Regions from separate parts of the Shewanella polaris genome, predicted to be linked through region 1. Evidence: predicted binding sites of a transcription regulator. Region 1 holds the regulator's gene; each other region holds the start of a gene.
The links. The regulator LexA, encoded in region 1, represses DNA repair genes until DNA is damaged. The targets are predictions, from matches to a motif close to TACTGTATNNNNATACAGTA.

Region 1 (8,633 bases):
TATTGGCTAATTGCTCTGCATCTAGCCTGTCACTTAATGGGTTAGGTTGTTTTTGATAAACTCGGCCAACCATTGTGTAGTAATTTGTTTTTAAAGGGGTTAGTTCAGGTAAAATTCGGCGATCCTTGTTTGCAGGCACAAATCCTAGCTCAACCAGTATCCAAGGCTGTTCAGGGGTTATCTCAAAAATTTGATACGCTAAATATCCCACCTGACCTTGATACACTTGATTGTCTAATAACAACATCATGTTATTTGCCGGTTTGGCTGAAATAGATAGACGGTAACCCGTGAGTAATTTCGTCTCCGGTTGAGAGCTTGCTGATGCTTCTGACAATTCAACTTTTGCCAACATTTCTTCATAAGTGAGCGCTTGTTGCTGTTGGCGCTGAAGTAGTGAGCTTTGCCACTCTTGTTTAAAGGTCGCTCGTGATAACTGCCATAATCCTAACTTGACCAACAAGCTAAACACGACCAAAGTAATGATTACGAATAACACCCGAGACACACCCACACTTTTAAAAGGATTGCCTGTGACAACACCTTTCATCGTTAAGTTAGTTTTAGTCTCGTTGCTTGTATTCATATTATTTAACTTAGGTAGGGCCTTATTTATTATGGTTAAGGGCGAGCATCAACAATCAATGAGTCGTTTTCTTGGCCGGCGCGTGTTGTTTTCTGTTGTCGTAATAATGGTATTACTGGTGGCCTTGGGGCTTGGCTACATTCAGCCAAATCCCAGACCTTATTAGTGTTGATTTACAACACATACACAAAGATGAATAAGCATAACCACACCACATCAACGAAGTGCCAATACCAACTCCCTGCCTGAAAAGCGAAATGCTTATCGGGCGTAAAGTGACCCTTCACAATTCTGAGCCATAAAATAATCAAGAACAGGGTACCAATTGTTACGTGCATGCCGTGAAAACCAGTTAACAAAAAGAAGGTGTTGCCGTAGACACCAGAAGAGAGCGTAAGCCCCATTTCTTGGTAGGCATGGCTATATTCTTCAACTTGTAAACTGAGAAACGCAATACCCAGGATGACCGTCAACGCTAACCAGATTATCAAAGGTTTACGATTGGCTTTTTCAAGGTTGGTATGAGCAAAGTGCAAGGTAACCGACGAGGTTAGCAGGATAATAGTGTTAATTAACGGCAAACCCGTCCATGGCATGGCTTCGGTTGCGGTACCATCGGGTGTTTTCACCAATGGCCACATGGCCTCAAATGCAGGCCACAAGACTTCATGGGTCATGGCATTGTTAGATGCGCCACCAAGCCAAGGTACTGAAATCATTCTGGCATAAAATAAAGCGCCGAAAAATGCTCCAAAAAACATAATCTCTGAAAAAATAAACCAGCTCATTCCCTGTCTAAATGAACGATCCATTTGCGGTGAATACAGTCCAGACATGGATTCATCAATAACGGTCTTAAACCAGCCGAAAATCATAAAGATAATCACGGCCAAGCCGGTTATTAAAATATAGCCGCCAGAGGTTTTTTCAGTGGCTAATTGTTGTACGTAGTTGCCTGCTCCGAACGCAATTAAAAATAAACCTATAGCACCGATTATCGGCCAGGCACTTTGGGCTGGCACATAATAAGTTTGATACTTTGTCGTCATTTTGCTGCTCCTTGCTCTATGGCGGTCGCCTGTCTGTCGGTGATGTCATAAAGGGTATAAGAGAGAGTCAATGTGTTAATGGACGCTGGTAAGTCAGGATCCACGTAAAAAATCAATGGTAGTTCTGCTGTTGCTGCTGCAGCCAAAGGTTGTTGATTAAAGCAAAAACATTCCGTTTTATTGAAGTATGCCGCCCCTTGCCCTGGCGATACCGAAGGGATTGCTTGGCCTACGGTGTCACGTGTCGACAGATTTTTAACCAAAAATTGTGCATGAGTTAGCTCACCAGGATGCACACTTATTTTGTTCACTTTAGGGCTAAATTCCCATGGCATACCAGACTGAACTTGAGTGACAAATTCAATGGTTACGGTTCGGTTTTTATCAACCACCACCGCTTCATAACTACTGGCGCTATTTTGGGTTTTGCCATTAATTCCCAATGTATCGCAAAGCACGTCATAAAGTGGTACAAGCGCAAAACCAAATCCAAACATACCTATTGACCCAGCAATCAGGATGATTAATAGCTTACGATTTGATTTTGTTGGCTGTGTCATCTCATTTAATCTCCGGTGGAGTGGTAAACGAGTGATATGGTGCAGGGCTGGCAATCGACCATTCCAAGCCTTCGGCTGCTCCCCAGGGGTTATCTCCAGCAGGTTTTCCACCTTTAATGCATTTGAGCACAACGGCGAGGAATATCAGCTGAGACAAACCAAATGCAAAACCTCCAATAGACACTATTTGGTTCACATCGGCAAACTGTACCGCGTAGTCAGGGATCCTACGTGGCATACCCGCTAAACCTAAAAAGTGCATGGGGAAAAACAATACATTGACGGATATTACCGAGCACCAAAAGTGCCATTTCCCCAACGTTTCGTCATACATATGGCCAGTCCATTTAGGCAACCAATAATAAGCGGCTGCCATAATGGAAAATATTGCCCCAGTGACGAGCACATAATGGAAATGAGCCACTACAAAATAGGTGTCGTGGTATTGGAAATCAGCAGGCGTAATTGCCAGCATCAGGCCAGAAAAACCACCTATGGTAAACAGAATAATAAACGCTACAGCAAACAGCATTGGTGTTTCAAATGTCATTGAACCGCGCCACATGGTTGCCACCCAATTAAATACTTTTACCCCCGTGGGTACGGCAATTAACATGGTGCAATACATGAAGAATAGTTCGGCGAACACCGGCATCCCAGTCGTGAACATGTGATGCGCCCACACTAAGAATGACAACACGGCAATACTGGCAGTGGCGTAAACCATTGAAGAGTAACCAAACAGCTTTTTACGGCTAAAGGTTGGCACTATTGCGGAGATAATACCAAATGACGGTAAAATCATAATGTAAACTTCAGGATGACCGAAGAACCAGAAGATATGCTGGAACATTACCGGATCACCGCCTCCAGCAGCATCAAAAAAGCTGGTACCAAAAAACTTATCGGTTAATACCATGGTGACCGCACCCGCGAGTACCGGCATCACTGCTATCAGTAAGAAAGCGGTAATTAACCAAGTCCACACAAACAAGGGTAACTTCATCCACGTCATGCCTGGAGCACGTAAGTTTACAATGGTGACAATGACATTAATTGCACCCATTATTGAACTTATGCCCATGATATGAATGGAAAATACAAATAATGCGGTACTGTCAGGGCTGTAAGTGGTTGAGAGCGGGGCATAGAATGTCCAACCAAAGTTAGGTCCACCGCCTTCCATAAATAACGAACCCAGTAACATGGCAAAGGCAAAAGGTAAAATCCAAAAACTCCAGTTGTTCATTCGTGGTAATGCCATGTCTGGTGCCCCAATCATCATAGGTATTAGCCAGTTAGCTAAGCCCGTAAAAGCGGGCATTACTGCACCAAATACCATAATGAGACCATGAACAGTGGTCATTTGATTAAAAAAGTTAGGTTCTACTAGCTGTAATCCAGGCTGAAATAACTCAGCTCGAATGACCATTGCCATTGCGCCGCCAGTGAGAAACATAATGAAACTAAACCATAAATACAGAGATCCGATATCTTTATGGTTAGTGGTGAGTAGCCAGCGCATTAGCCCCTTTGGAGCGCCGTGATGATCATCATGGGCGGTTGCAATTGTATCGTGCGTTGTTGTGCTCATTGTTTTCCCTTACTGTCCATGGCTAGCGACATCGGCAGGTTGCACCGCCTCGCCAGAATTATTGCCCCACGCATTGCGCTCATATGTAATCACTGCCGCCATCTTTCGAGGGCTTAATTGACTACTAAATGCCTGCATTGCAGTACCTGGTTTTCCGTGCATAACGATATCGATATGTCCGCTAACCGGTCCGCTAACAACAGGGCTACCAATAAGTGAAGGGAAAGCGCCAGGTAAACCTGCGCCAGTGGCTTGGTGACATGCAGCACAAGTCGTGGCATAAACCTGCTCACCTTCGGTCATTAATTGCTCCATGGTTAACGTGGGCAGATCTTCTGCTGGAGCAACTTTTGCTACGGTTTCGACAGCTTGAGTGGCTTTCTCGGTAACCGCATCGGTAATGTCAGTTGTCGTGGCTGCAATAGTGCTTGTGACATCAGCAACTGCTTTGTTTGCTTCTGTTTTTGCCTCGTTACTGCCTAAAAATTTCCCTATATCAGCAGCTTGTACAAGATCTCCGCTATTATTGCCCCAAGCATTACGTTCAAAGGTAATCACTGCTGCAATTTCTTGGGCGCTAAGTTGTTTTGCAAAGGCCTGCATTGCGGTACCTGGTTTACCGTTTATGACGATATTTAGATGGCCTTCAACAGGGCCTTTTATGATAGGGCTGCCAATTAATGATGGGAATACACCAGGAAGACCCGCACCATTAGGTTGGTGACAAGCAGCACACCTAGCAATATAGATTTGTTCACCTTGTGAGGTTAGATCTCCGAGTGACAGGGTTTGGGTCATTGATGCCGCCGCCGCAGCAGCGGCATTGCTTGCTAGTTGTTTTTGTTCAACTAACCAATTATCAAAATCGTCCTCCGACAATGCTTGCACTACAATCGGCATAAAGCCATGGTCTTTACCGCATAATTCGGCACATTGGCCGCGATAAATACCGGGCTTATCAATACGAGTCCAAGTTTCATTAATAAAGCCTGGATTAGCATCTTTTTTAACGGCAAAAGCGGGCACCCACCATGAGTGGATAACATCATCAGAAGTCATCAAAAAACGTACTTTTTGGTTAATGGGGAGTACTAGTGGTTTATCAACTTCAAGGAGGTAATGTTCTCCTTTAGCCTCACTACCGTCAATTTGTTCTCTGGGGGTAGATAATGAGCTGTAAAATTCGATGTCTTTATCAAAATAGCTGTAATGCCATTTCCACTGCGACCCGGTAATTTTAATGGTGAGATCAGCATCGCTGGGATCTTCCATAGCAATTAAGGTTTTGGTGGCTGGAATAGCCATGGCGATTAAGATGATAAAAGGAATGACGGTCCAAGCAATTTCCACTTTGGTACTTTCATGAAAATTGGCCGCGACTGCGCCTTTTGATTTGCGGTGGTAAATCATTGAATAGATCATGATCCCAAACACCACTAACCCAATGGCACAACAGATATAAAGAATCGTCATGTGGAGGTGATAAACCTGACCACTGATATCTGTCACGCCTTGAGTCATGTTGAGGGGCATTGCTGTTGCCCCAAGCGGAAGTGCTACACACACAACCAGTAAACAATACAACCATTGCTTCACAAGACTGCTCCTCTGTTAATTGCAAATTGCAATTACAAAGAAAAGTCACACAGTAATTCTCTGCTCTATGCAAACTCTTCGGTTCCCGAAAAAAGTTTGATGACCTCAAAGTACCTTGGTGGTTGTAAACAGACGGTCTACGGTTTTATTGTTAGCTGTGCACCACGCTTGTACCTACGACTGAACTTATCAATTTGTGTTGACGTTTTCCCATCGATGACTATTAAATCTGCCATTTACGTCAAATTAAAGATAAAAAATTGTTTCATCCTTGTTAATTACATTACTTGTAGATTAAGGATTGATCAAGATCACTTTTTTTCTTAATCGCCTGAAAAAGGTGAAAAAAAAGCCCTGAATTCAATACAGGGCTTGGTAATTAAGGGTTTGTGCTTAGTGAAACGAGCAAAAATTACTTGTTCCATTTGCTAAGGTAGGGCTAACAAGTTGATGTTTGTGAGGTAAGTGAGTATTCACATCTTCAATTATGATCCCTAATGCACGTGCGCTTTTGGCTACTATTTCCAAACGGCGACTATCGCGAGCATCAAGTGAGCTTGTCCAAGTTACTACTGCACTAGATGTACCACTAGTGAGTGCTTTTTCCATGGCCCATAATGTCTCGACTTCATCTTTGGTGTGAACTAGTAAAATGCGATCCATTCTCACTCCGGCACTTGCCAGCATATGTTTATAACCAATGTGAGGTGGGCTAATGAGTACAATCCAGCGGCCTTGTTGGCTTAACGTTGCTAATTGACTACACAATTGACTCAGCTCTGCTTCACCTTGGGTAACCGTTTGCAATGTTTGAATGGTTTGGTTGCCCTGAAGTTCTGTGTCTGATAAATCTACCCATAAGCCAGGGTGGCGTGGGGCGATGCCCATTAGTTTGTTCATAACCAATCTCCATTACGGATAACACCAACGGCAAGCCCTTCGATAGTTAGGCTTTGGCAACTTAAATCTACTTTTATCGGGTTGTAATCTTCATTTTCTGCATGCAGATAAATGACGTTACCTTTTTGTTCAAATCGTTTTACGGTGACGTCATCGTCTATTCGTGCCACCACAACTTGGCCATTACGTGCTTGCTGCATTTTATGTACCGCGAGGAGGTCGCCTTCTAAAATGCCGATATTTTTCATGCTGTCACCACGAACCCGCAATAAAAAATCCGCGGCAGGTTTAAACATATTGGGGTCAACTTGATAATAGTTTTCCACATGTTCTTGGGCCAAGATAGGCTCTCCAGCAGCAACTTGCCCAATGAGTGGTAGACCGGTTTCAATCTGTTCTTCATGAGGTAATCGTATACCTCTAGAGGTACCAGGAATGATCTCGATAAAGCCTTTTTTGGCTAATGCTTTTAAATGCTCTTCGGCGGCATTAGCACTTTTAAAGCCAAGACGATTCGCAATTTCAGCTCGAGTGGGTGGCATACCTGTTTCGGCGATATTGTTTTTAATTAAGTCTAATATTTCAGCTTGGCGCGGCGTTAACGGTCTCATGACAATTCCTGTCTTTTTATACAGTGACTGTCATTATATACAGTGATTCTGTTCGCGCAAGTATTAACCAACTGTTTTTTGTTATTTGTTTGTACAAATTGATTTAATTTACTGTTATAAAGCATTATTTTATATTTTAACTTTGGGGTGTGACTTCTAAAGAAATCCAAAATGTAAAGATAAATAAGCCAGATAGTGTAAGCGGGGTTGTTTCTGGTATCCTATGCAACAATATTATAGTGGCTTATGTTGCGAAAATAACCATGTCAAAACCTGATTCAATATTTTTACGAACATTAAAGTGGATTCAAAAATGGATGGTGCAAACGATTGTTGTACCACATGATCCTTTTGATGACCTCAATATAGATCCGACTAAACCTTTAGTTTATTTGATGAAAACGGAATCTATTAGTGATATTGCCGCCTTGAGCGAAATCACAGAGGGCTTTGGTATGCCTAGTCCTTATGAACCATTAAAGCTTGATGGCTTGCAAGTGCCTCGTGTTGTTTGTTTAGAGGGGCGCAAACCATTATTTGGTAAACGCGAAAGTGGTGAAAAATTCATTAATTATTTTACCAGTCTATTATCTCTTCATCGTGAGAACTCTGAATTAGATATTCAGTTGGTTCCTGTTTGTCTTTATTGGGGACGTACCCCAGGGAAAGAAGATGACAGCATGAAAGCGGCTGTATTTGAAAGAGAAAATCCAACATGGCTACGTAAATGGTTAATGATTTTATTTTTAGGACGACATAATTTTGTCCAGTTCTCTAATGCATTATCGCTTCGTTATATGGCCGATGAACACGGTACAGATAAAAGAATTGCTCACAAGTTAACCCGTGTTGCACGAGTGCATTTTCGCCGTCAACGCAAGGTAATGACAGGACCACAGTTACCTAATCGAAACGTATTGTTTGCTTCTTTACTAAAATCTGAGTCTATCAAGAAGGCGATAGAAGAAGAATCGACAAGCAAAAAAGTCTCGGTGGAGAAAGCTCGCGAAACTGCTATTGAATATCTTGACGAAATTGCTGCTCATTATTCCGATAGCTTAGTGCGCATAGCTGAACGCTTTCTGACTTGGTTATGGAATAAATTATACAGTGGCATTAATATTAAAGGTGCCGAACAGGTAAGACAGTTACATCATGATGGCCATGAGATTGTTTATGTGCCTTGTCATCGCAGTCATATGGATTACTTATTACTGTCGTATATTTTGTATTACCAGGGCATGGTTCCTCCACATATTGCCGCGGGTATTAACCTTAATTTCTGGCCTGCAGGACCGATGTTCCGTCGTGGTGGGGCATTCTTTATCCGCCGTAGTTTTAATGGCAATAAACTGTATACAGCAGTCTTTCGTGAATATTTAGATCAGTTGTTTGCTAAGGGTTATTCCGTCGAATATTTCACTGAAGGTGGTCGTTCGCGTACCGGACGCTTGCTGGCGCCTAAAACGGGTATGTTGGCCATGACTATTAACAGTGTGTTACGTGGGATAGAGCGTCCAGTGACTTTAGTACCTGTGTATTTAGGGTATGACCATGTTATGGAAGTGGCTACTTATCATAAAGAATTAAGTGGTAAGAAAAAGAAAAAAGAATCTGTGTGGCAGGTATTTGGGGCAATTAGTCGATTAGGTAATTTTGGCCGAGGTTATGTCAATTTTGGTGAACCCATTAATCTACAGCACTTCTTAAATCAGCAGGCACCGGAATGGCGTGCTG
Region 2 (8,633 bases), 2.0 Mb from region 1:
AATTTTTTACTTTATAGGCAGGTAAATATCCGTGAGTAATTCACACTCATCCACCTCATGCACAAAATTCAAGTAGTGGAAAAAACAAGGGAAATCACGTAAGTCTTCACCGCTATCGGGTAACCATTGTCGATACAAATAATAAATAGTATCGCTAATTTGATCATGACTACCTTTATGCTGGGCAACCGCACAACGACCACTTGGAATGAGCCCTGATTTCACACCATAGTTGTTATCTGGTACTTCACCATTATGCGTACCACAAATATCAAAGCGGAACTCTTCACTTGGTGTTGTATTTGGATCGCTATATGGGATACCAAAAGAGTCACTCTTTTTTATCGGTGATAAACCCGTTTCTTTTCTCCAAGAAATAAATTTTGCAACTGTATCTAAAACTAATTTTGGGTGACCTTTATGCTCGATCAGAGCGACGTTCTTTTCTTCAAAATGAGTAATCTTTATATCCACAATGTTTTCTCCAACTATTGGCGGCTTAAATTCATATTTTGAGTGCCATGAGTGCCACTCTGGATTGATCCTAAATTGGGAAGGTGATTGCTTGAATGTTCTTCTAAAGGCTCGCGAAAATGCTTCAGGGCTTTCGAAATGAGCTTCATAAGCGATATCAATAATGCTTTGTTCAGACTCGAATGCCAACCTAAAAGAAGCGCGCTTCATTCGAGTAAGTTGCACAAACTGAATAGTACTAATCCCCATGAATGATTTGAATATACGATGAAAATGATATTTAGAACATATTGCAATTGCGCTCAATTTTTCTAACGATATATCTTCATCTAAATGATTGTTGATGTAATCACAAACTCTTTTTATTCGCTCTTCATGGTGTTTGTTTACACTCATTATCTACCTTCTAACCCAATTAAGATGTCAGGAACATGTTATCTGTAGGCATAAACTAATTCTTGATTGAAATTGCTACTTTTTAATTTGCCAATAGATAATATAAATTCTACTTTCCTGCATTAGGGAGATTTAGTTAAGTGTTTTGATCAACTCCAAGTGGACACTTTTTGAAAAACATTTCGAATTTTATCGATGACCGATCAGCTTTTGATTTTGTTTATATCGCATCGAGCTTCCAAGCGCCTAGGCTTAAGACGTTTAATCATAAACTCATGTGATCTGTTGTTGTCGATTTTCACCACTTGTTTACCACCATTAGTTTTATATTTTAATTTTTTACTTTGGCTTTCTTCTTATAGGTCTTTTTAAAGCTGCGCTTTGGAGCACTGCTGGCGACACCTTGTAATGCTGAAGGTAACTGGTTCGATGCTTGGGTTATTAGGCCATCTAATTGACTCAGTAAGGGTTGCATAAACGCATCATACTTGAGTCGTTTTTGGCTGATGGCATCCAAGCTGTTTTCCCATAATGCGGTCATGTCGGGTGTGGTTGCGGATTCTGGTAAGCTACGGATCAACCCCTTTCCGACAGGGGTGGCTAGAATTGATTTACCTTGACGAACTAAATAACCGCGCTTAAATAACAGTTCAATAATTCCTGCACGAGTCGCTTCAGTGCCGAGTCCATCGGTTTCTTTAAGGATTTTTTTAATGTCACTGTCCGTTACATATCGACTAATTCCGGTCATTGCACCTAATAAAGTCGCGTCGGTAAAATGCTTTGGCGCTTGAGTCATTTTCTCTAATAATTCTCCGCGTTCGCATTGGAGTATTTGCCCCTTAACCAGTGGTGGTAACGATTGTACAGCTTCGTCGTTATTGTCTTCGCTATTCGATTGGCTTGCTGTGGCAGCCCGTTTAAACAGTTGCTTCCAACCTAGGGTTTTATCTTGGCGAGCTTTAGTGGTAAATAATCCACCGGCAATAGTCACTTCAACGGCGGTTTCAGCATAAATATAAGCAGGGTAAAACTGAGCTAAATATTGCCTCGCAACATGTTGATATAACTTAGCCTCGTGACTTGATAGCGCAGACAAATTAGCCACTTTTTCTGTTGGTATGATGGCATGGTGAGCATCCACTTTACTGTCGTCCCACGCTTTAGATTTAAGCTTGGCATTAGGATAATCGCAACCATCAACTAATGCTGCAGCGCCTTTGAGTACTGCATCCAATACTTTTGGTGCCAAAGCATGTTGCTCTTTAGGTAAATAGCGACTGTCTGAGCGCGGATAAGTAATCAACTTATGACGCTCATACAAACTTTGGCAGGTGTCCAGTACCTCTTTAGCAGACAGGCCAAAACGTTTAGCTGCATCAATTTGCAGTGCAGATAAACTATAAGGCAATGGTGGATGTTGACGTTTATCTTTGGCTTCAAGCTTAGTCACTTCACCTGATTGTCCATTAATACGAGTAACCACATTTTCAGCTAAGCCTTTGGCTAAAACTCGGCCGTCTTCATCCATGTAAGGTTGACACGCTTCGCTAGGTTGCCACTTAGCACTAAAGGTTAGTTGTTGGTCGGTAACTAAATGTGCCAACACCTCATAAAAGGACTTGGGTTTAAAATCTGCAATCTCGTCATCGCGGCGTACCACTAAGCCCAACAAAGGCGTTTGAACTCTGCCAACTGACAACACCCCTTGATAACCCACTTTACGACCTTGAATGGTGTAAGCACGGGTCATGTTCATGCCATACAGCCAATCAGCACGGCTGCGAGCTAATGCTGAAGTCGATAAAGGAATAAACTCACGATTACTGCGTAACTGCCCTAGCGCTCGTTTAACGGCTTGTGGATTTAAATCACTGATTAATAGCCGCTGAACTTGGTTGAGCTTGTCACCTTTTACGCCTAAATAGGCAATAACTTCATCCACCAGCAATTGCCCCTCACGATCTGGATCGCCAGCATTAATGATCGACGTTGCTTGTTTAACCAGTTTACGTAACACCGTAAGTTGACTGCGTGTTTTAGGTTTAGGCTGTAATTTCCACGTTTGCGGCACTATGGGAAGGTGTTCGAGTTTCCAGGATTTAAAGGCATCATCATAAGCATCTGGCTCGGCTTGCTCTAGTAAATGTCCAATACACCATGACACGCAATCACCATTGGCAGCTGTAATAAAACCATCACCTTTTTTATGTGGCTTTGGCAGAACATCAGCAATAGCGCGACCCAAACTCGGTTTTTCAGCAATATATAGAATCATAATCCATTATTGGGTCGCTAACGTTCAACTGAATGAACTTAATAACGCCACTTAACTGTATAAATTTACAGTATAGATTAGCGCTAAATACGCCAAGCTGCAAATACCAAATAATTATCCACTTTTTTGCTCAAATCATTACAATGCGCAGCTTCACTCTTAAGCATGATAAACAGATGAAACTCGGCCAACGCTTAACACATATCAATAACATGTTCCCCAAGGGTTACAGTCACATTTGGGATTGTTGTTGCGACCATGGATTGCTTGGCGCTGCGTTGCTAGATAAGCAAGCTGCTAACATGATCCATTTTGTCGATATTGTGCCTGCACTAATGCAACAGTTAACCACTAAACTTGAGCGGTTTTATCCGCAACAAACATCTCGTCAATGGCAGGTACATTGTAGTGACGTATCAGCGATACCACTGGAGCAACACCCGCAAACACCTTTGGTGATTATTGCGGGTGTTGGCGGAGATTTGATGATCGAGTTGGTTAATTCGCTTTGCCAACAACATTCTGCACGCAATATCGACTTTATCTTGTGTCCTGTTCATCACCAATATGAACTACGCCAACAACTTATTAAACTTGATTGTGATTTAATTGACGAAAAACTGATTGAAGAAAACCGTCGTTTTTATGAAATTTTGTATGTCCGATATGGTGGCCAGAAACCCCATAAAAACACTAATGAGTTAAATAATAACGACACTAATAACAACATGGATGAGCGCAACACCCGACCAACTATGAGCAATGACAATAGAATTAACCCTGTTGGCGATAAAATATGGCATTCAAACGATCCACACCAACAAGATTTAGTCATACGTTATTTGCATAAAACGCTAGAACATTACAGCAAGATAAACAAATTCAATCCGAATGCAGCGTCACAGGCGCTTGAGTATTATCGCCAAATAAGCATAGAAATGAGGAGCTAGATAGGACTACCTTACGAGTTTGCTTCGTGATGATAAAATCCAGAGTCATTATCAACACATCATTTACTAGTCATTACACTGATTTTTAGACTTGGCTTGGATAGAATCTCGCTGCAAAGCGACTAAGCTCTTAATTCGCGCATAAAAAAACCAGCATAAAATATGCTGGTTTTTATTGGCAAACAATCAGGCTAGCTTATGGATGACACTCGTTGTGCATTTCTAAGTTAGTACCAATGTCTTTTGAGCGATTGGCTTTGGCATCGTCATTACGTAATTGAGTTAAATGATCCAAGTAAGCTTGGTCAACGTCATTGGTAATATAATGACCATCAAATACTGATGTTTCAAAACGTTTAATTTCAGGATTTTCCATTCTTACCGCTTCAATTAAGTCGCTTAAGTCTTGGAAAATAATACCGTCAGCACCAATGATTTTAGCAATTTCATCTGCATCACGACCATGGGCAATAAGCTCATTAGACGTTGGCATATCGATACCATATACGTTCGGGAAACGGATTTCAGGTGCTGCTGAAGCAAAATACACTTTCTTTGCGCCTGCTTCACGTGCCATTTCAATGATTTGCTCAGACGTAGTACCACGAACGATCGAATCATCAACTAACAACACGTTTTTACCTTTAAATTCGGTATTAATCGCGTTTAGCTTACGACGCACAGACTTTTTACGTTCTTGCTGACCGGGCATGATAAAGGTACGGCCGATATAACGGTTTTTAACAAACCCTTGGCGATACGGTAATTCCATACAACGTGCAATTTCTAACGCTATATCGCATGAGGTTTCTGGGATAGGGATAACAACATCAATGTCATGATCTTCCCATTGTTTCTGAATCTTTTTGCCTAACATAGCGCCCATATTTACCCGACTGGCATAAACAGAGATTTTATCGATGCTAGAATCTGGACGTGCAAAATACACGAATTCAAACATACATGGAGCATGGCTTGGATTAACAGCACATTGACGAGTAAATAACTGCCCATCAAGTGAAATATAAATCGCCTCACCAGGTGCTACATCGCGCATGACTTCAAACCCAACAGCATCCAGAGCCACACTCTCTGAGGCCACCATATATTCAGTGCCAGTTGGTGTTTCATGCTTACCAAGTACCAAAGGACGAATGCCAAACGGATCACGAAATGCCACCATCCCTTGGCCTATGATCATTGCCACCACGGCATAAGCACCACGAATATGTGCATGCACTTTAGCTACAGCATCAAATACTTCGTCTGCACTTAAGGTTAAGCTGCGCGTTTCTTGCAACTCATCGGCAAACAGATTTAACAAAACTTCGGAGTCAGAGGTGGTGTTTACATGACGACGCTTTGTCACCAAAACATCTGCTAATTCAATCGTATTGGTCAAGTTACCATTATGGGCTAACGAAATACCAAATGGCGAGTTAACATAAAACGGCTGAGCCTCTGATGCACTCGAGCTGCCAGCGGTAGGATAACGAACATGTCCAATACCGGCATTGCCTTGTAAACGCTGCATATGTTTAGGTTCAAACACATCTTTGACTAAGCCGTTTGCTTTACGTAAACGAAACGCATTCATGTCAACAGTCACAATACCTGCTGCGTCTTGACCACGATGCTGAAGCACAGTTAGTGCATCATAAATGGTCTGATTAACTGTTGATTTTCCTACTATTCCGACGATACCGCACATGGGTAAGGTTCCTCACTGTAAAGTGTTTTAGGTTTAAATTTTGGGTACAAAGCTTGAGGTGTTTTCAAGATAGTTAAAAAACCACTGAATAACCACGCCAAATTCAGGTACAAGTACAGAATCCTGCCACCATTTAGTGTCAGGGAATGCCGTAAAAGCATCCATAAAAAACAGTAATGCGCTAACAATTTAACGCGCCACGAATGGCTCCAAAACACAGGCCTAAAACACGGTCTGTGCCCGATAAACCAGTTTTATCGACTAACTGGCCTAACAAATAATTAGCTAATGCCCCTAGGATCAGGGTAATGATAAAAAGAATGGCAATCGCCACACCGTTTCTGACTAACTCGTCCTGCATTTGAGTTAAATGAGCAGCAAGATCGAGATAAAACTGGCTAGCGATAAAGAAAGCGGCAAACCAAACCACAAGAGACATGGCTTCTTTGGCAAACCCACGGATCAAACTAATAATAGTTGATAATCCAATGACAATAATTATTGCGTAATCAATCCAAACCATAAAGATGGGGATCCGGTATAGGGTTCAAGACGGCGGGATTCTAACAGAGACAGAGATGTTTCTCACCTCCGATTGTACAAATTATTCTTGCGTGATTTAGAACAATCAAATTGTAAATATTTATCACGCACGTAAACTGCCGTCTAAACAGGTTATTGTTCTTGAGGATTATAGGCTACGATTTTGCCTTTTAACCCCGTTAATTTTAATATAGGTTGTTGACGAGCTTTAAGTTTTTCTTCTGACACTTCTGGGCCAACAAACACACGTGTTAATTTACCTTCAACAGGGGTTTTAGGCAGTGTATAAGCGTTAAATCCTGCTTTTCTAAGCTGAATAATCAAAGCTTTCACATTAGTTACATTATTAAAACCGCCCAACTGCAGTGTAAAACCAGCGGTAACGGGAGATTTAGTTTTACTGGCATTTTGTGTCTCAGGTTTTTTCACTGTCGAAATGGCTGAAGCGGACTGTTGAACTACTTGGCTACCCTCTTTTTTGGGTTTATCTTCGCCTAATGCCACGATATCGTTGCTAATATCTTGTGGCTCAGCAATCGTTAGTACTTGGAATTCTTCCACTGAATCGTCGGTATTGCCCGACTTGGCCCCATTTGAAGAACTTGACTGAACTGGACGTAAAGGAATTTCAGTGAATTCCTCGACCACCTGTGTTTTTTTTCCGTCGAGTAAATCAGGTAAAAAAATCACCCCTAAGGCTGCTAATACAATGGTGCCCACCAAACGATTTTGAAATTGACGATTCAAAGCTAATTCCCTTTTTCAACGAAATGACGTTAATGATGGTTTGTACAACCAACGTCTGACATAAATAATGTTTATAAAGATTTAAATCCTGCCACAGTATAAAAAGATCCAAATACAATGACCACATCATTAGCATTTACGGTAGCTTGTATTGCTTGCCATGCGCTACTGATGTCAGTAAATTCGCTGACATGTTGACGGCAATCGTCATTAGGCAGTGCTTGACACAATGCTTGTGCTGATGCGCCGCGAGGATTATTTAAACTCACCATGTTCCAATGACTAACTTGTGCGGCCAATGTGGCCAGTACCGACTTAATGTCTTTATCCTTAAGCATCCCACATAAAGCAATAATACGACGACCTTTATAGACCTGCAATTGCTGCGCTAAATATCTTGCAGCATGCGGATTATGCGCGACATCCAATAATACTAATGGTTGCTCACTCACCTGTTCTAATCGCCCTGCAAGTTGAGCTTGTTGTAAACCTTGGTTAATGTGCTGTTGGCTTATATGTGGCCAAATATGACTTAACAACGCGACAACGCTTGCAGCGTTAGCGAGCGGTAACCTTGGCACTGCTAAATCAGTATAAGACTGTTGCGCTGATTCAAAGTGCCATAATGCTGGTTGATTCTGGTCTTTATGGTAATGAAACTCATGACCAACACGATACAAAGACGTATGAGTCTGATCCGCATATTCAGTCACGCTCATGGGTAAGTCTGGTTCACCAATAATAGCGACACAATTGGGGCGGAATATCCCGGCTTTTTCTCTGCCAACCAGTTCTCGGGTATCACCTAAATATTCTTGGTGATCAAGATCGATAGAGGTCAAAATAGTGGCAGTGGAGTCGATAATATTGGTGGCATCTAATCGACCACCTAAGCCCACTTCAAGAATAATCACATCGACTTTAGCAGCTTTAAACAAATATAAGCCTGCGAGTGTCGCATATTCAAAAAAGGTTAATGAAATATCACCTCGAGCCGTTTCAATGGCACTGAATGCCTCAATAAGAGAGTCATCACTGGCATCTTGTTGATTAATCTGTACTCGTTCATTGTACTGCAATAAATGAGGTGAGCTGTAAACACCAACAGATAAGTCGGCCTGGCGTAAAATAGCGGCAAGCATTGCACAGGTAGTACCTTTGCCATTGGTACCCGCAACGGTAATCACTTTAGCTGGAGCCAAATCGATCACGTCAATACGTTTGGCTACGGCGCTAACTCGCGTTAGGCCCATATCAATTTCACTAGGATGAATTGCCAGCAAATAATCAAGCCATTGATGTAAACTTGATTGTTGATTGGGTACCGTCATTTTAGACTCGATTGACAAAATTCACTACCCTTTGACTTAGGCAAACCTTACAAGGCATTGCGACAAAATAACATTCATTTTGCATCTCAATAAATACGATACAAAGCATCTTAATCGAGCATAAACAAGGGACCGAGACTTAACTTAGGTAATTGAAAGTGCTCTGGGTAAGTCACATCAACCAAATACAAGCCATTCGGTTT
Region 3 (8,633 bases), 1.5 Mb from region 1:
CTATTGCTCCTTTAGTTCAATCTGCATAACACGCTTTGTCCGTAATATGCGTTCATTATAAGGTCTGCTTTACATAAAATAATAGTATCTATTTCTAAATACGTCGGTTTATAAAGCACCATCTATTCGAAAATCGTAAATTTGACGATAAATCATCTATTGATACGCAATAAGTAACAAATTAATCACACTTGCTAATCACCACGCAGTTAAATAAATCAATACAGTAAAAACAATAACCAAAATAACTAGAATAAAATCAATAATGATTTGTGTCCAAAGACTTATCGAAAATCATCACCTAACAATACCTATAAACGCTTTTACTGTTCGCGAGTGAGTTCACTATGCCAAATCTACTGTTGGCACTCAAGTTATAAAGTTGAATATCATAGACTTTATAACTTAAGCACCAATATAAGCCCTAATTTACCGACTTATTAGCTTAAACGCTCACGGATCCAAGGTTCAACTGAGGCCAAGGCTGTTTTAAGGTTCTCAGGCTGAGAGCCACCGGCTTGAGCCATATCAGGACGTCCACCACCTTTGCCGCCTACTTGCTGGGCGACCATGGCAACAAGCTCACCAGCTTTGACTCGTTTGGTTAAGTCATTGCTCACACCTGCTATTAAGTTTACTTTACCGTCTTTGGCAGTACCAAGCACAATAATGGCAGACTTAAGTTTTTGCTTTAACTCATCTTGTAGGCCACGTAAAGAGCCTGGGTCTATGCCATCAAGCATCTTAACCAGCACCTTAACACCATTGATATCAACAGCATCACCCGCCATATCGGCACTAGCCGCAGCGGCTAATTTATCTTTTAACTGAGACAAATCTTTTTCTAGCTGTTTCACTTTATCTAACTGAGCTTTTAATTTACTGACAACAGAAGCACTGTCTGATTTCAGCAACTGTGCAGCCTCATCTAGCACAGCTTGTTGCTCGGCAATATAAGCCATAGCAGCAATACCCGTAACCGCTTCAATACGACGCACTCCTGCAGCAATACCACCCTCAGAAGTGATTTTAAATAACCCAATATCACCAGTGCGGCCCACATGCGTACCTCCACACAGTTCGATTGAAAAATCGCCCATGGTAACAACGCGTACCTGGTCATCGTATTTTTCACCAAACAATGCCATTGCGCCTTTTTCTTTGGCTTCATCAATAGCCATTTCAGCGGTGCAAAGTTCATGATTACGACGGATCTGGGTGTTAACTAAATCTTCTACCGCTTTCAACTCAGAAGGTTTAACAGCTTCAAAATGAGAGAAGTCAAAACGTAAACGTTCTGGGTTAACTAACGAACCTTTTTGAGTGACATGAGAACCCAGTATTTGGCGCAATGCAGCATGCAATAAGTGAGTCACAGAATGATTTAACTGAGTACGGTGACGTAACTTTTTATCTACTTGTGCAGTTAACTGCTGGCCAACAACCAATTGTCCTTGAGTTAACTTTCCTTGGTGACCTATTGCAGGGCCAAACTTTTGGGTATCCGTAACAGTAAATACTACGCCATCTGCCGTTAGTTGACCTTTATCACCGACCTGTCCACCAGACTCTGCGTAAAACGGAGTGTCATCTAGTACAACAACGGCATCTTGCCCAGCAACCACTGCCTCAGCTGGTTTACCGTCAACATATAAAGCAATCACGTTCGGCTGCCCAGTTAACTCGGTATAACCACTAAATGATGTTTCAGCATCAATAATTAAATGATTGTTATAATCTGCACCAAAGTTACCTGCGGCTTGTGCACGACTTCTTTGTTCAGCCATTGCAACTTCAAAGCCTGCTTCGTCAACATTAATGTCACGTTCACGACACACATCAGCAGTTAAATCGACTGGAAAACCATAGGTGTCATAAAGTTTAAATACAGTGTCACCGTCTAAAGTATTACCTTGTAGAGAATTCAGTGCACCATCTAAAATTACTAAACCACGCTCAAGAGTTCGAGCAAATTGTTCTTCTTCCGCTTTTAAGGCTTTTTCAACAATGGCTTGAGTTTGTTTTAAACCATTAGCTGCATCGCCCATTACACTGATTAGCGTAGGAACAAGCTTATAGAAAAACGCATCAGTAGCACCCAACTTATTACCATGACGCACAGCACGACGAATAATACGACGTAACACATAACCGCGGCCTTCATTTGATGGCATCACACCATCAGCAATTAAGAATGCACAAGAACGGATATGATCAGCAATGACGCGTAATGATTTGTTCTCTAAATCTGAAACGCCAATAATTTCGGCTGTTTTAGCAATCAACTGCTTAAAGATATCAATTTCGTAGTTTGAATGTACGCCCTGCATAATGGCAGCTATACGTTCAATGCCCATGCCTGTATCGACAGAAGGCTTAGGTAATGGCAACATTTCACCGTCTGCTTGACGGTTATACTGCATAAATACGATGTTCCAAATTTCAATAAAACGATCGCCGTCTTCTTCAGGAGTACCAGGGCGGCCACCCCAAATATGATCGCCATGATCATAGAAAATTTCACTACAAGGACCACAAGGACCGGTATCACCCATCTGCCAGAAGTTATCTGACGCAAATGGAGCTCCTTTATTGTCGCCAATACGAATCATATTTTCAGGGGCTACACCAATTTTTTGAGTCCAAAGGTCATACGCTTCGTCATCTGTTTCATAAATGGTGACACATAAACGCTCTTTTGGTAGCTTGAGTGTTTCGGTTAAAAAGGTCCATGCGAAACGAATTGCATCTTCTTTAAAGTAATCGCCAAAACTGAAGTTACCTAACATTTCAAAAAAAGTATGGTGACGAGCGGTATAGCCTACATTATCAAGATCGTTATGTTTACCACCAGCACGCACACAACGTTGAGATGTGGTCGCTCGTGTATAACTGCGCTTATCCATTCCGAGGAACACGTCTTTAAACTGGTTCATACCCGCATTGGTGAATAACAGTGTTGGGTCATTGGTGGGAACGAGCGAGCTGCTATCAACAACCTGATGTCCGTTATCTTCAAAGTACTTTAAAAAAGCGCTTCTTAATTCTGCTGTAGTCTGAAACATTAATTGGCCCTGAATATAGAAAATACAAAAGTAACGAGCTTGGCAAGCAAGCCTGTAAATGTAGGCATTATATACTGAATTTGGCGAAAGAAGCGAGATGAGTGAATCGATTATAATAGCAGTAAAAAATGATACCTTGTGTGCCTATAGGGGAATGAGTGGTTGTATGGCGTGTTAAATACAACAGTATAAACAAGAGGGACAAGCGTTAAATATCGAATACAAATAAACAGGATGATCATTTTTTTACCCTAGGGTAAAGGCTTATTGATTGGTCTTCCAGGAACATAATTGAGCAAATATATTATTTGACCAAAACAAGAGTTTTACTCAACTTAACGCGACCGCTAAAATCACAATGTTAATTAACTATTGTTGCGTTACGACCTAAAGACCCAAACACCACGGGCTTAATTGATAAAACGTTTAAATGTAATAAAACATATCACCTAAAAAAATCAAATTAACAATAACCTAGAACCGACTAGATTTATTGCTCATCAATGCCTTTTGATTTTTTATTAAACATAGAGAGGTTTTCTTGATGGGAATATTCGCGGCGCGCAACATGCGCTACCGCGATAGATTTTGCGGACTAACTTAGAAAACTTCGCCAGTTTCGAGATCAACATTCTCGTCGCTGTCAGTGCTTGAGCCTAATGAGCCTGGAGCAGCTAATAGCATAGCACGCAAAGTGGTGTCGATTTCATTGGCAATAGCTGGATTTTCAGTCAGGAATTTACCTGCATTTGCACGGCCTTGACCAATTTTTTCACCTTTGTAGCTATACCAAGCACCTGCTTTATCAACAAGCTTATGTGCAACGCCTAAGTCAACCAACTCGCCGGTACGATTAATACCTAATCCATAAAGAATTTGGAATTCAGCTTGCTTAAATGGTGCTGCAATTTTATTTTTAACGACTTTTACGCGGGTTTCGTTACCGATAACTTCATCACCGTTTTTAATGGCACCGATACGTCGAATATCTAAACGAACAGAAGCGTAAAACTTCAGTGCGTTACCACCAGTAGTTGTTTCTGGACTACCAAACATCACACCAATTTTCATACGAATTTGGTTAATAAAAATAAGCAAAGTATTTGATTGCTTAAGGTTACCAGCAAGTTTGCGCATTGCTTGGCTCATCATACGAGCAGCAAGGCCCATATGTGAATCACCAATTTCACCTTCAATTTCGGCTTTTGGCGTTAATGCAGCAACAGAATCGACAACAATAACATCTACAGCACCAGAACGGGTTAATGCGTCACAAATTTCTAATGCTTGCTCGCCAGTGTCTGGCTGCGAACAAAGTAGGTTATCAATATCTACGCCTAGCTTTTTTGCATAAATAGGGTCAAGTGCATGCTCTGCATCAATAAACGCACAGGTTTTACCTTCGCGTTGTGCTGCAGCAATCACTTCAAGTGTTAATGTTGTTTTACCTGATGATTCAGGGCCATAGATCTCAACAATACGTCCTAATGGTAAACCACCAGCACCTAGGGCGACATCCAATGAAAGTGAACCTGTAGAGATAGTTTCAACATCCATTGTGCGATCTTCGCCCAATTTCATAATTGAGCCTTTACCAAATTGTTTTTCAATTTGACTTAACACGGCGGCAAGTGCTTTCTCTTTATTTGGATCAACCTTCATTATAAAACCCTCTTAAGGCATTCAATACGTTTAGTAAAATGCTATTTGTACTTAGGCGGAATGGTGTGGACCATTTCATTATGTTCATCAGTATACTGTATAGTCATACAGTATCAAGTGCTGATCGTAATTTTTTTCTTACCTTTGATAATTGCCTTTTTACATCAATATATTATCTTCGCAGATTTTTATATGAATCTATTTATACCCTGAGGACAAATATTGTTAAGATTAGCCTCATAAGATTTACGACTTAAAAACGATTAATAGTGAAGTGTTCATAATGACAGTGATTGATACCAGCGATTTAGAAAAACACACCCCGATGATGCGTCAGTATTTAGGCTTAAAAGCCGCCCATCCTGATATGTTATTATTTTACCGTATGGGTGATTTTTATGAGCTGTTTTACGATGATGCTAAACGCGCATCTGAAATGCTGGGCATTTCGCTTACGGCTCGCGGGAAAAGCGGCGGCGATCCTATTCCCATGGCTGGCATTCCCTATCATGCTGTCGAAGGCTATTTAGCAAAATTAGTTAACATTGGTCAGTCTGTGGCCATTTGCGAACAAATTGGCGATCCTGCCACATCAAAAGGCCCAGTTGAACGCCAAGTAGTGCGTATCGTTACTCCTGGCACCTTAACAGACGAAGCCTTACTGCAAGAAAAACAAGACAATTTACTGGCGGCGCTTTATCAGGGTAAAAACGGTTTTGGTTATGCAACCTTAGATATTTCATCAGGCCGTTTTGTGGTTGCAGAATTACCCACTCGTGAAGCATTAGAAGCCGAATTACAACGCACCAATCCTGCAGAATTACTTTACAGTGAAGATTTTACTGACATGTTATTAATCAATAATATGAAAGGGATCCGCCGCCGTCCAGAGTGGGAGTTTGATTACGATACTTGTGTGAATTTACTATTGAGTCAATTTGGTACCAAAGATTTACATGGTTTTGGGATTACAGATGCCCGCTTGGCGCTGCAAGCTGCTGGTTGCTTAATGCAGTATGTAAAAGATACACAAAAGATGGCGTTGCCGCATATCAACTCGATTGTGCGTTTTAATCAATCGGAATCGATTATTTTAGATGCCGCGACGCGACGTAATTTAGAGTTAACTCAAAACTTGTCTGGCGGACGAGAAAATACCCTCTCGTGGGTATTAGATAATACCGCAACCCCTATGGGTAGCCGTATGTTACAGCGCTGGATCCATGAGCCACTTCGTAATAGACAAACGATTCAAGATCGCCATAATGCCGTCAATGAACTCATTGAACTCGACCTATATCAAACGTTACATGAACAACTAAAAAGCTTAGGTGATATTGAACGTATTATGGCTCGTTTAGCACTACGCAGTGCCAGACCTCGCGACTTTTCACGTTTAAAGCAGGCGTTAACACTTCTACCTGAAATTCAGCAAACATTAGCTACATGTCAACAACCTAGATTGAGCGCATTAGTGCAATTGTTAGGTGATTTCCCAGAACAGCACGATTTATTAACGCGCGCTATTGTAGATAATCCTCCTGTGTTAATTCGTGATGGTGGGGTTATCCGTACTGGCTATAATAATGAATTAGATGAATGGCGTAAGCTGAGCGAAGGCGCGAGTGATTATTTAGTTGAACTTGAAGCCCGCGAGAAACAGCAAACTGGAATTAACACCTTAAAAGTGGGTTATAACCGAGTTCATGGATATTATATTGAAGTTAGTCGTTTACAAGCTGACAGAGTGCCTCTGAGCTATCAACGCCGGCAAACACTGAAAGGGACAGAGCGTTATATCACCCCAGAATTAAAACAATACGAAGAAAAAGTACTCTCAAGCCAAGGCAAAGCCCTCGCACTTGAAAAACAGCTGTGGGAACAGCTATTTGACTTATTGCTGCCAAAATTACAAGAGTTACAACAGTTTGCTAGCGCCGCTGCAGAGCTAGATATACTCAGTAATTTTGCAGAGCGAGCAGAAACCTTTAATTACCAACGCCCACAAATGACTGACGATATTGGTATTCATATTGACGCAGGTCGTCATCCTGTGGTTGAAAGGGTCAGTCAAGCGGCTTTTATTGCAAACCCTGTTGCGTTAACACCGCAACGTCAAATGCTTATTGTCACCGGTCCCAATATGGGCGGTAAATCGACCTATATGCGTCAGGTAGCACTCATTACATTAATGGCACACATTGGTTGTTTTGTCCCCGCGGATTCAGCCAAAATTGGCGAAGTTGATCGGATATTCACCCGTATTGGTGCCTCAGATGATCTAGCATCGGGTCGCTCAACCTTCATGGTTGAAATGACTGAAACCGCAAACATTTTACATAATGCGACCGCAAACAGTTTAGTGTTGATGGATGAAATCGGTCGCGGAACCTCGACTTACGATGGTTTAGCCCTCGCGTGGTCTGCTGCAGAATATTTAGCAAAAAATGTGAGTGCGTTAACGTTATTTGCCACTCACTATTTCGAACTAACCCAACTGCCCGAACTGTTACCATCAGTGATTAACGTCCACTTAGATGCAATAGAACACGACGACACGATTGCCTTTATGCATTCAGTGCAAGAAGGTGCGGCAAGTAAAAGCTATGGGTTACAAGTTGCGGCACTTGCAGGTGTTCCAGCTCAAGTGATTAAAGCAGCAAAACAAAAACTGCATCAACTTGAAAACCGCGATATGAGTTTATCGCAGCAAAATCCGACCCAAGTCAGTATGAACTTATTACCGCCAATACCAGAGCCTTCAGCTGCATTGGAAAAGCTAGCACAAATTAATCCTGACGATTTAACCCCTAAACAAGCATTAGATTATTTATATGAATTGAAGCGCTTAAATAGCCAAAGCTAATCAATACCAAAGCTTGCTATAACTCGGAATAATAGGTCTGTGGAAGTCTGACAAGACTTCCACACCAACATTGTATTTATCGAAAAAGGTAATACATACACAATGAGAGTTAGAATGACACAACAATAGGCTTAAAATAATAGGCAAATGTAAATAGCGAGGAGATGCTAGAAAGGAGTGAATAGACGTTTTGAATCCGCGTTAAGCATATTTAACCACATGGTAAATGTGCAAATAGCATATGGGGAAATACATTTTATTTATCAACAAATTAACTTTAACCCTACATCGTTTAAGTTCACAACGATTAACGGGATAAACCTAAAAACATGAGTCTGAATTGTTACCGCCCATATAGGTTATTAACCCGACTATCGACTATCGACTATCGCCTTAAATTGTATTTATTCAGATTCCCTATCAAATAACTTTCGATGGTCATCTTTCATTTAATACCCAAAGTAAGTATTAACTATTTATTAATCTCTAAAAAGTGCCTCAACAGACAGACCTTGCGTACCAAGTAAATCTTTTAAGCGTTTTAGCGCTTCAACTTGAATTTGACGAACTCGTTCACGTGTAAGACCAATTTCTGCCCCCACATGTTCTAATGTTGAAGGTTCGTATCCAAGTAAACCAAAACGTCTTGCCAACACTTCACGTTGTTTGGTGTTCAGTTCATTTAACCAGCCAACAATTGATTTAGATAAATCTTCATTTTGTACACGATGGTCAGGACCGACCGAATCATCAGCGGCAATAACATCTAATAATGCCTTTTCGCTGTCGCCAGCTAATGGTGAGTCTACCGAGGTAATTCTTTCGTTTAATTTTAACATACGACTGACATCACCGGTCGATACATCTAATTTTTCGGCAATTTCTTCAGCGGTAGGTTCATGATCTAATTTTTGGGCAAGTTGCCTTGCTGTGCGTAAATACACATTCAATTCTTTTACTACATGAATAGGAAGACGGATAGTGCGAGTCTGATTCATAATCGCGCGTTCAATGGTTTGTCTAATCCACCAAGTCGCATA

Region 2: a site for LexA is predicted at 3,202-3,221, ahead of FH971_RS12650 (DNA topoisomerase III). Genes of this name have one in related genera too.
Region 3: a site for LexA is predicted at 4,821-4,840, ahead of recA (recombinase RecA). Genes of this name have one in related genera too.

Annotation. Positions count from the first base shown of each region.
Region 1 is NZ_CP041036.1:270,678-279,310, forward strand. It holds gene FH971_RS01175 (SURF1 family protein) at 1-586, opposite strand, end outside; gene FH971_RS01180 (DUF2909 domain-containing protein) at 534-752, shown strand; gene FH971_RS01185 (cytochrome c oxidase subunit 3) at 760-1,635, opposite strand; gene FH971_RS01190 (cytochrome c oxidase assembly protein) at 1,632-2,195, opposite strand; gene ctaD (cytochrome c oxidase subunit I) at 2,197-3,789, opposite strand; gene coxB (cytochrome c oxidase subunit II) at 3,799-5,385, opposite strand; gene FH971_RS01205 (cell division inhibitor SulA) at 5,779-6,285, opposite strand; gene lexA (transcriptional repressor LexA) at 6,282-6,896, opposite strand; gene plsB (glycerol-3-phosphate 1-O-acyltransferase PlsB) at 7,160-8,633, shown strand, end outside.
Region 2 is NZ_CP041036.1:2,897,003-2,905,635, forward strand. It holds gene FH971_RS12645 (AraC family transcriptional regulator) at 7-870, opposite strand; gene FH971_RS12650 (DNA topoisomerase III) at 1,202-3,148, opposite strand; gene FH971_RS12655 (tRNA (adenine(22)-N(1))-methyltransferase) at 3,325-4,098, shown strand; gene purF (amidophosphoribosyltransferase) at 4,295-5,809, opposite strand; partial or broken gene FH971_RS12665 (CvpA family protein) at 5,843-6,332, opposite strand; gene FH971_RS12670 (SPOR domain-containing protein) at 6,485-7,099, opposite strand; gene folC (bifunctional tetrahydrofolate synthase/dihydrofolate synthase) at 7,171-8,430, opposite strand; gene truA (tRNA pseudouridine(38-40) synthase TruA) at 8,541-8,633, opposite strand, start outside.
Region 3 is NZ_CP041036.1:3,399,502-3,408,134, forward strand. It holds gene alaS (alanine--tRNA ligase) at 441-3,065, opposite strand; gene recA (recombinase RecA) at 3,666-4,727, opposite strand; gene mutS (DNA mismatch repair protein MutS) at 5,011-7,593, shown strand; gene rpoS (RNA polymerase sigma factor RpoS) at 8,073-8,633, opposite strand, start outside.